2 regions of the Pseudomonas sp. LB3P25 genome follow, and region 1 is predicted to be linked to the other one. Evidence: riboswitches for the same ligand, from Rfam matches in the RefSeq annotation. Region 1 holds a riboswitch; the other holds the start of a gene.

Region 1 (3,404 bases):
GGTTCCTGTGAGAAAAAGGGGCTGGGCAAGGCTCCAGATGAAGATTGCTCATGATCGAAGGCGGGGATTATCGAGGATTTTAGGCGGCGCCGGCCAATGCCAAGGTGGCCTGGGCATATTTTTGTCGGCAAATCAGCAATTTTGCCGGTGCCTGGGCCAACTGTTCGGCCAAGGCCAGGGCGGCACTTTCCGCGACGCCGTAGCAGCCGGTGCGTTCGAACGCGATGTCTGAACGATGGCTAAGTTGCGGTTGATAGACGGACAATTGTTCGCAGCTGAAATACTGCAAGGGTAACGCAAGCTGTTCGGCCAATTCGATCAGGCCAGGTTCTTCGCGCTTCAGGTCGATGCTGGCCAGGGCCTTGATCTGGTGAAGTTCGATTTTATGAGCCTGTAACGCCTGATCGAGCAGCGCCCGCAGCGTACTGACGGGGCAGCCGCGCTGGCAGCCCAGGCCGACCACCAGGGGCGGCGCTGCGCTGGTGTCACTCATGCGTGGTACTGACCATCGCTTTTGCGGCGGAACAACCAGGCACTGATCAGGCCCAGGGCCAGCCAGAATCCCATGTTGGTCAGCTGCGAAGCGATTTTGAACTGAGTTTCCAGGGCTTGCGGAGCGAGCATCGAGTGGACTTCCGGTTGTGGTGCGCCGATCACATGAGGAACAGCCAGAATGGCCACGCCGAGCACTTTCATCAGCCAGTGACGGCTGAACACGATCAATGCGATGCCGACCGCGGTGGAGGCAGCTGTGCCTATCCACCAGATTTGCCGTTGCGCCAAATCAGCAGCGGCAGTGCCCGGCAACTCAGGCGGCAGACCGAGGGTCGGTGCCAGCACGAACGTCGCGTAACCGGCCAGGCCCCAGAGCAGACCTTGGGAGGTTTTGGTCGGAGCGCGCAAGGTATAGAGGCCGGCGAGCATCAGCGCGAAACCGACCGCTACCACCAGGTTGCCGCCCGTGGTGGACAGCACGCGCTGCCAGCCGTCTTCCGGTTCCCAGGCTTCAGCATCGTGAGTGTGAGCGGCGACAGCACCCGCGGCGTGTTCGTGAATCTCAACAGCGGCGGGCTCGGATTTTTCGTAAGTCTCAGCCTGCAGAATCAGCGGAGCCACCCAGAAGCTTTGCAGCAAGGTCAGCAGCAGGGCGGCCAGGAGCCCGGTGAACCCTGCGGTTTGCGCAATACGCTTGATCATGTCGGCAGGTCTCAATGGCACGGGAACGCAGAGCTGTGGCGGGTATCGTGCGCGGCATTGTGCACCGCTTCGATGTGCGAGAAACCGGCGAAATACACAAGGCTAGCGCCAAGGATCGACGCACACACGGCGGCGGTCAGGCGTTGAGTCAGGGTCGTGGTAGTGCTGGCGGTGCTCTTATCAGTGTTGCTGCCGGTGCTGCTAATGATCGACATGGCGCTTCCCTCTGGTCTGTCAGGGGGTGAATAGAGCGCATGGAAGACCCCTGCGAATCGGGATCGCAGAGGTTCAAACAGCGCCCGCCCACCGCGGGTTTGTTATTCAGTGATCGTAATGGTCACTTTGTGTTGCGGGCCGGTCTCCGGGCTCACGAGGGGCACTGGCTTTCGCCTTGACCTGCAAGCATCACCTTCCCATGCCGAACTGCTGGCACAGTGGATCTGACGCTTCGCTCGCTTACCGTTGCGGGGGCAGCACCGGACTGACATGACTTTAGAGTAAAGCACATGATTCACCGGTTTCCCGTTTCACCCTGTGAAGGGCACCCGTAACAAGGCGTGTAGGAGAGCATGGGCGGGGGTTGGGCGTCAATTGGCATGGGTTCTCAACTCTGTGGTGAGGTGGATATCTGCGGTGAGGGTATTTATCTGTGGCGAGGGGATTTATCCCCGTTGGGCTGCGAAGCGGCCCCCTGCATTCTTCAGGCTTACCCCGCAAACAGGTCTTGCGACGGCTTCGCCGCCGAACGGGGATAAATCCCCTCGCCACAGGGATCGCAATCAACTTCTGAACATTGACCCGCCCCCACACGATGCGTAGCCTTGCGCTTTCGAGGTTCTTCGGCGTCTGCCGAAGCTAAGAAGGGAACGCGGTCGATGCCGCGGCTGCCCCCGCAACTGTGAACGGTGATGTTCGCTGCCACGCCACTGCAAACCCTGTGCAACGGGTTCGCGGGAAGGCGCAGCGAATGCCAGGCCCACAAGCCCGGCAAACCGTCAGCCAGGAGACCTGCCTCGACACAGATTCTCACTTTCAACCGGGCGGGGTGATCCGGTGGCGAACTGTTCAGGCACGCGCGTCCGCGTTGCCGGTCGTCGTCCCGTATGCCCGCCACCTTGCCAAAGGGCATCCGATGAAAACATTGGCCAAACTCCCCGTCACCATCGTTACCGGCTTCCTCGGCTCGGGCAAAACCACCTTGCTGCGGCACATGCTCGACAACGCTCAGGGCCGCCGCATTGCGGTGATCGTCAACGAGTTCGGCGAGCTGGGCATCGACGGTGAAATTCTCAAGCAGTGCTCCATCGGCTGCACTGAAGAAGAAGCCAACGGCCGCGTATACGAATTGGCCAACGGCTGCCTGTGCTGCACCGTCCAAGAAGAATTCTTCCCGGTGATGCGCGAATTGGTGGCCCGTCGCGGCGACCTCGACCACATCCTCATCGAAACCTCCGGCCTGGCCCTGCCAAAACCGCTGGTGCAAGCCTTCCAGTGGCCGGAAATCCGCAGCGCCTGCACCGTTGATGCGGTCATCACCGTGGTCGACAGCCCAGCGGTCGCCGCTGGCACCTTCGCGGCTTTCCCGGACCAGGTCGATGCCCAGCGCAAACTCGACCCCAACCTGGACCACGAATCGCCGCTGCACGAACTGTTCGCCGACCAACTGGCCAGCGCCGACCTGGTGATTCTCAACAAGGCCGACCTGATCAGCCCTGAAGACCTGGCCCGTGTACGCCTGGAAGTCGCTGAAGAGCTGCCGCCCGCGGTGAAAGTCATCGAAGCCAGCAGCGGTCGTCTGCCACTGGACGTGCTGATCGGTCTCGGCGCCGGTTCCGAAGAACACATCGACAGCCGTCACAGCCATCACGATCACCACCATGAAGGCGAAGACGATCACGACCACGATGCTTTTGATTCGATTTCCATCGAACTGCCGTCAGCCGACGAAAGCCTGCTGCTGGACGCGCTGACCCAATTGGTGGTCCAGCACGGCATCCTGCGCGTCAAAGGTTTTGCGGCGATCCCGAACAAACCGATGCGCCTGCTGATCCAGGGCGTGGGCACGCGTTTCGACAAACACTTTGACCGTCAGTGGGGCGCCGATGAAGCGCGCACCACGCGCCTGGTGTTGATCGGCCAGGAATTGGACGCCGCGCTGCTCGAAACGCAATTGCGCGCTGCGCTCAGCGTTTAAGCCATGCACCTGC
Region 2 (3,404 bases), 1.1 Mb from region 1:
TCAACGAATCGAGCAAATACAGCATGCCGCCGCACTCCGCCAACAACGGTTTGCCCGCCGCATGGTGAGCGCGGATTGCAGTCAGCATTGTGGTGTTCTCTGACAGCGCCACATGGTGCAATTCGGGATAACCGCCTGGCAGGTAGAGGCTATCTGCCTCCGGCAATTGCGTGTCACGGATCGGCGAGAAAAACAGCAACTCAGCGCCCATGGCCCGCAGCAAATCCAGGCTTGCGCCGTAGGTGAAGGCAAACGCTTCGTCACGGGCTACAGCGATACGAACGCCGGCCAACAGAGGCTCGACAGCGATCACATCAGGAGCGGCGAATTCCACCGCCGGTGGCAGCGCGACTTCGCAACTGCTGGCCAGCGCATCGGCTGCCGCATCGAGGCGCAGATCGAGATCGTTCAGCTCACTGGCCTGAACCAGACCGAGGTGTCGACTCGGCAATTCGATCCCGGTTTCCCGGGACAACGCGCCGTACCAGCGCAAGCCTTCAGTCAGGCTGCCTTCGAGCAATTGCGCGTGCCGCAACGTGCCAACACGATTGGCCAACACGCCAGCAAACGGCAAGTCCGGCTGATAACGCGCCAGCCCCAACGCCAGTGCGCCAAAGGTCTGGGCCATGGCAGTGCCGTCGATCACCCCCAGCACCGGCACACCGAAGTGTCGCGCCAGATCAGCGCTGGACGGCGTACCGTCGAACAAGCCCATGACGCCTTCGATGAGGATCAGATCGGCTTCGCCGGCCGCTTCCCACAACAGTCGACGACTTTCCTGCTCGCCGACCATCCACATGTCCAGTTGATACACCGGCGCACCGCTGGCGCGCTCGAGAATCATCGGGTCGAGAAAGTCCGGGCCGCATTTGAACACGCGCACCTTGCGCCCCTGATTGCGATGCAAACGGGCCAGTGCGGCGGTGACGGTGGTCTTGCCCTGACCGGAGGCCGGCGCGGCAATCAATACCGCCGGGCAATGACGTGGTTGACTCACAATTCGACGCCTTTTTGCGCTTTGATCCCGGCCTGGAACGCGTGCTTGATCACGCCCATTTCGGTGACGGTGTCGGCCAGTTCGATCATTTCCGGCTTGGCGCCGCGACCGGTCACCACCACGTGCTGCATCGGCGGACGGGCCTGCAAGTCGCTGAGCACTTGATCGAGATCCAGATAACCGTGCTTGAGGGCGATGTTCAATTCATCCAGCACCACCAGGCCGATCGACGGATCACGCAGCAATTCGCGGGACACCGCCCATGCGGCTTCGGCGGCGGCGATGTCACGCTGGCGATCCTGGGTTTCCCAGGTGAAGCCCTCGCCCATCACATGAAAACGCACCTGTTCCGGAAAGCGCCGAAAGAACAGTTCTTCGCCGGTGCTGCTGCGCCCTTTAATGAACTGCACCACGCCACACTGCATGCCGTGGCCCATGGACCGGGCGAGCATGCCGAAGGCCGAGCTGCTTTTGCCTTTGCCGTTGCCGGTCAGCACCAGCAGCAGGCCACATTCATTCGGGGAATTGGCGATGCGTTCGTCGATCACGGCTTTTTTGCGCAGCATGCGCGCCAGATGACGTTCGTCACGATCGGGGGTATCAGTCATGGGGGAGCTCTCCGTTGAGGCTGGATAACGGCGGGCAGGCACAAGAATAGACGGCAAGAAGCCTGGCATCGCCCACCGTGATGCCGCTGGATGGATCAGGCCGGTCTCCGGGCTCATGAGCGGCGTTGGCCTGGCTGCGCGCCTTCCCATGTTGATATCAACACAGTGGCTCAAGGCGCAGTCTTCACTCATTTACCGTTGCGGGGGCAGCGCCGGGATCGTGAGCCTTCATGAATTGAAGAGATCGCTCACCGGCTTCCCTGTTTCACTCTGTCGACCAAGGTCACAGAGCACCTGAAACAAGCCGCGAAGGTTAGAGGGTTGGGGATGGAGCGTCAATTGAAGACGGGCAGCCTGCGAGCGAATAACTGCCGTCGATCAATTATCTGACGCCAATCTTGTGCCACACTCTCAGCAGTGATATCAAAGAGCCACAACCTCACAACACAATAACAAGGGTGAGCCACATGCAAGGCATGATCATCAGCAATCCGAAGCTGGAATTCCTGCGACCGGTGCTGGAACGCTGGTTTGACTGTATCGACCGCTACAACGCCGTGCGCGGCGACAACGACACGCCTTACTGGTTCGACGAAAAAGCCAACCTGAGCCTGCTTTCCGCCGCGGCCTGGATGGCGGAAATGGTTACGCTGCAACAAACGCCAACCCGTAAACAGACCGAAGAAGGCGAACGCAATGGCCGCGCCGATCTGTTTATCGCGACCAGCGAAGAACGCGCTTACCTTCAAGCAACCCAGCGCTGGCCACGCGTCAACAGCCTGAACCTGACTCAAGCATTGCAGGACATCACCAACGACGCCAAGCGCATCAGCTACGCCAGCGACCTGAAACTCGGCTGCCTGTTCGTCGCGCCGCAAAAAGCTCAACAAAGCGCCACCCCGGAAGAACTCCAGGACATGGTCGACGACCTGCAAAAGGAACACACCTGCGCGGTAGCCTGGTACTTCCCCTATGCCTATCGCAAGTTGCGCAATGAAGCCGGCAACTATCACCCCGGCATCGCCGTGCTGTTCAAGGAAGCCCGCGGCTGACCGGTTGAACCATCGCGCACCGGCGCTTCTCTATTGATTAGGTCAATGCATTCATAGGGAAGATCAGCATGCGCAAGCCCCAGCTCGTTCTCGTCATCGTGCTCGCCGGAGGGCTTGCCGCCTGTGGTGAAACCTCCAGGCTGCAAGTCTCCGACGGCACCGGCCCGTCACCCAAGCTGCCAGAACCGAACAAGACCCTGATCCCGACGATGAACATCGCCCCGGCGATCGGCTGGCCGAACGGCGCGAAACCGATCGCCGCGACGGGGACTCAGGTGGCGGCTTTTGCCGAAGGCCTCGATCACCCGCGCTGGCTCTACGTGCTGCCTAACGGCGACGTGCTGGTCGCCGAAACCAACGCACCGCCCAAACCCGATGACGGCAAAGGCATTCGTGGCTGGGTCATGGGCAAAGTCATGGGCCGTGCCGGGGCCAAAGTACCGAGCCCGAACCGCATCACGCTGCTGCGGGACAAGGACCACGACGGGATCGCCGAAACCCGCACAGTGTTCCTGGAAAACCTCAACTCACCCTTCGGCATGACCCTGGTCGGCAATGACCTGTACGTCGCCGACACGGACCGCTTGCTGCGCTTCCACTATGAAAACGGCGAGACGGCGATCAAGTCGCAGCCGATGAAGGTGATCGACCTGCCGGGCGGTACGCTGAATCACCACTGGACCAAAAACGTCATCGCCAGCAAGGACGGCAGCAAGCTATACGTCACGGTAGGCTCCAACAGCAACG

The links. Region 1 has a riboswitch for cobalamin ahead of ACYZTW_RS19400 (CbtB domain-containing protein). Riboswitches for the same ligand answer to the same signal wherever they lie in the genome.
Region 2: another riboswitch for cobalamin. It lies ahead of cobO (cob(I)yrinic acid a,c-diamide adenosyltransferase); the one in region 1 lies ahead of ACYZTW_RS19400 (CbtB domain-containing protein).

Annotation. Positions count from the first base shown of each region.
Region 1 is NZ_CM142711.1:4,257,713-4,261,116, reverse strand. Features, by position in the region: gene ACYZTW_RS19410 (cobalamin biosynthesis protein) at 80-493, opposite strand; gene ACYZTW_RS19405 (CbtA family protein) at 490-1,197, opposite strand; gene ACYZTW_RS19400 (CbtB domain-containing protein) at 1,209-1,412, opposite strand; cobalamin riboswitch at 1,533-1,761, opposite strand; cobalamin riboswitch at 2,013-2,227, shown strand; gene cobW (cobalamin biosynthesis protein CobW) at 2,330-3,391, shown strand; gene cobN (cobaltochelatase subunit CobN) at 3,395-3,404, shown strand, end outside.
Region 2 is NZ_CM142711.1:5,343,688-5,347,091, forward strand. Features, by position in the region: gene ACYZTW_RS24575 (cobyrinate a,c-diamide synthase) at 1-997, opposite strand, end outside; gene cobO (cob(I)yrinic acid a,c-diamide adenosyltransferase) at 994-1,605, opposite strand; cobalamin riboswitch at 1,687-1,918, opposite strand; gene ACYZTW_RS24585 (hypothetical protein) at 2,073-2,657, shown strand; gene ACYZTW_RS24590 (PQQ-dependent sugar dehydrogenase) at 2,726-3,404, shown strand, end outside.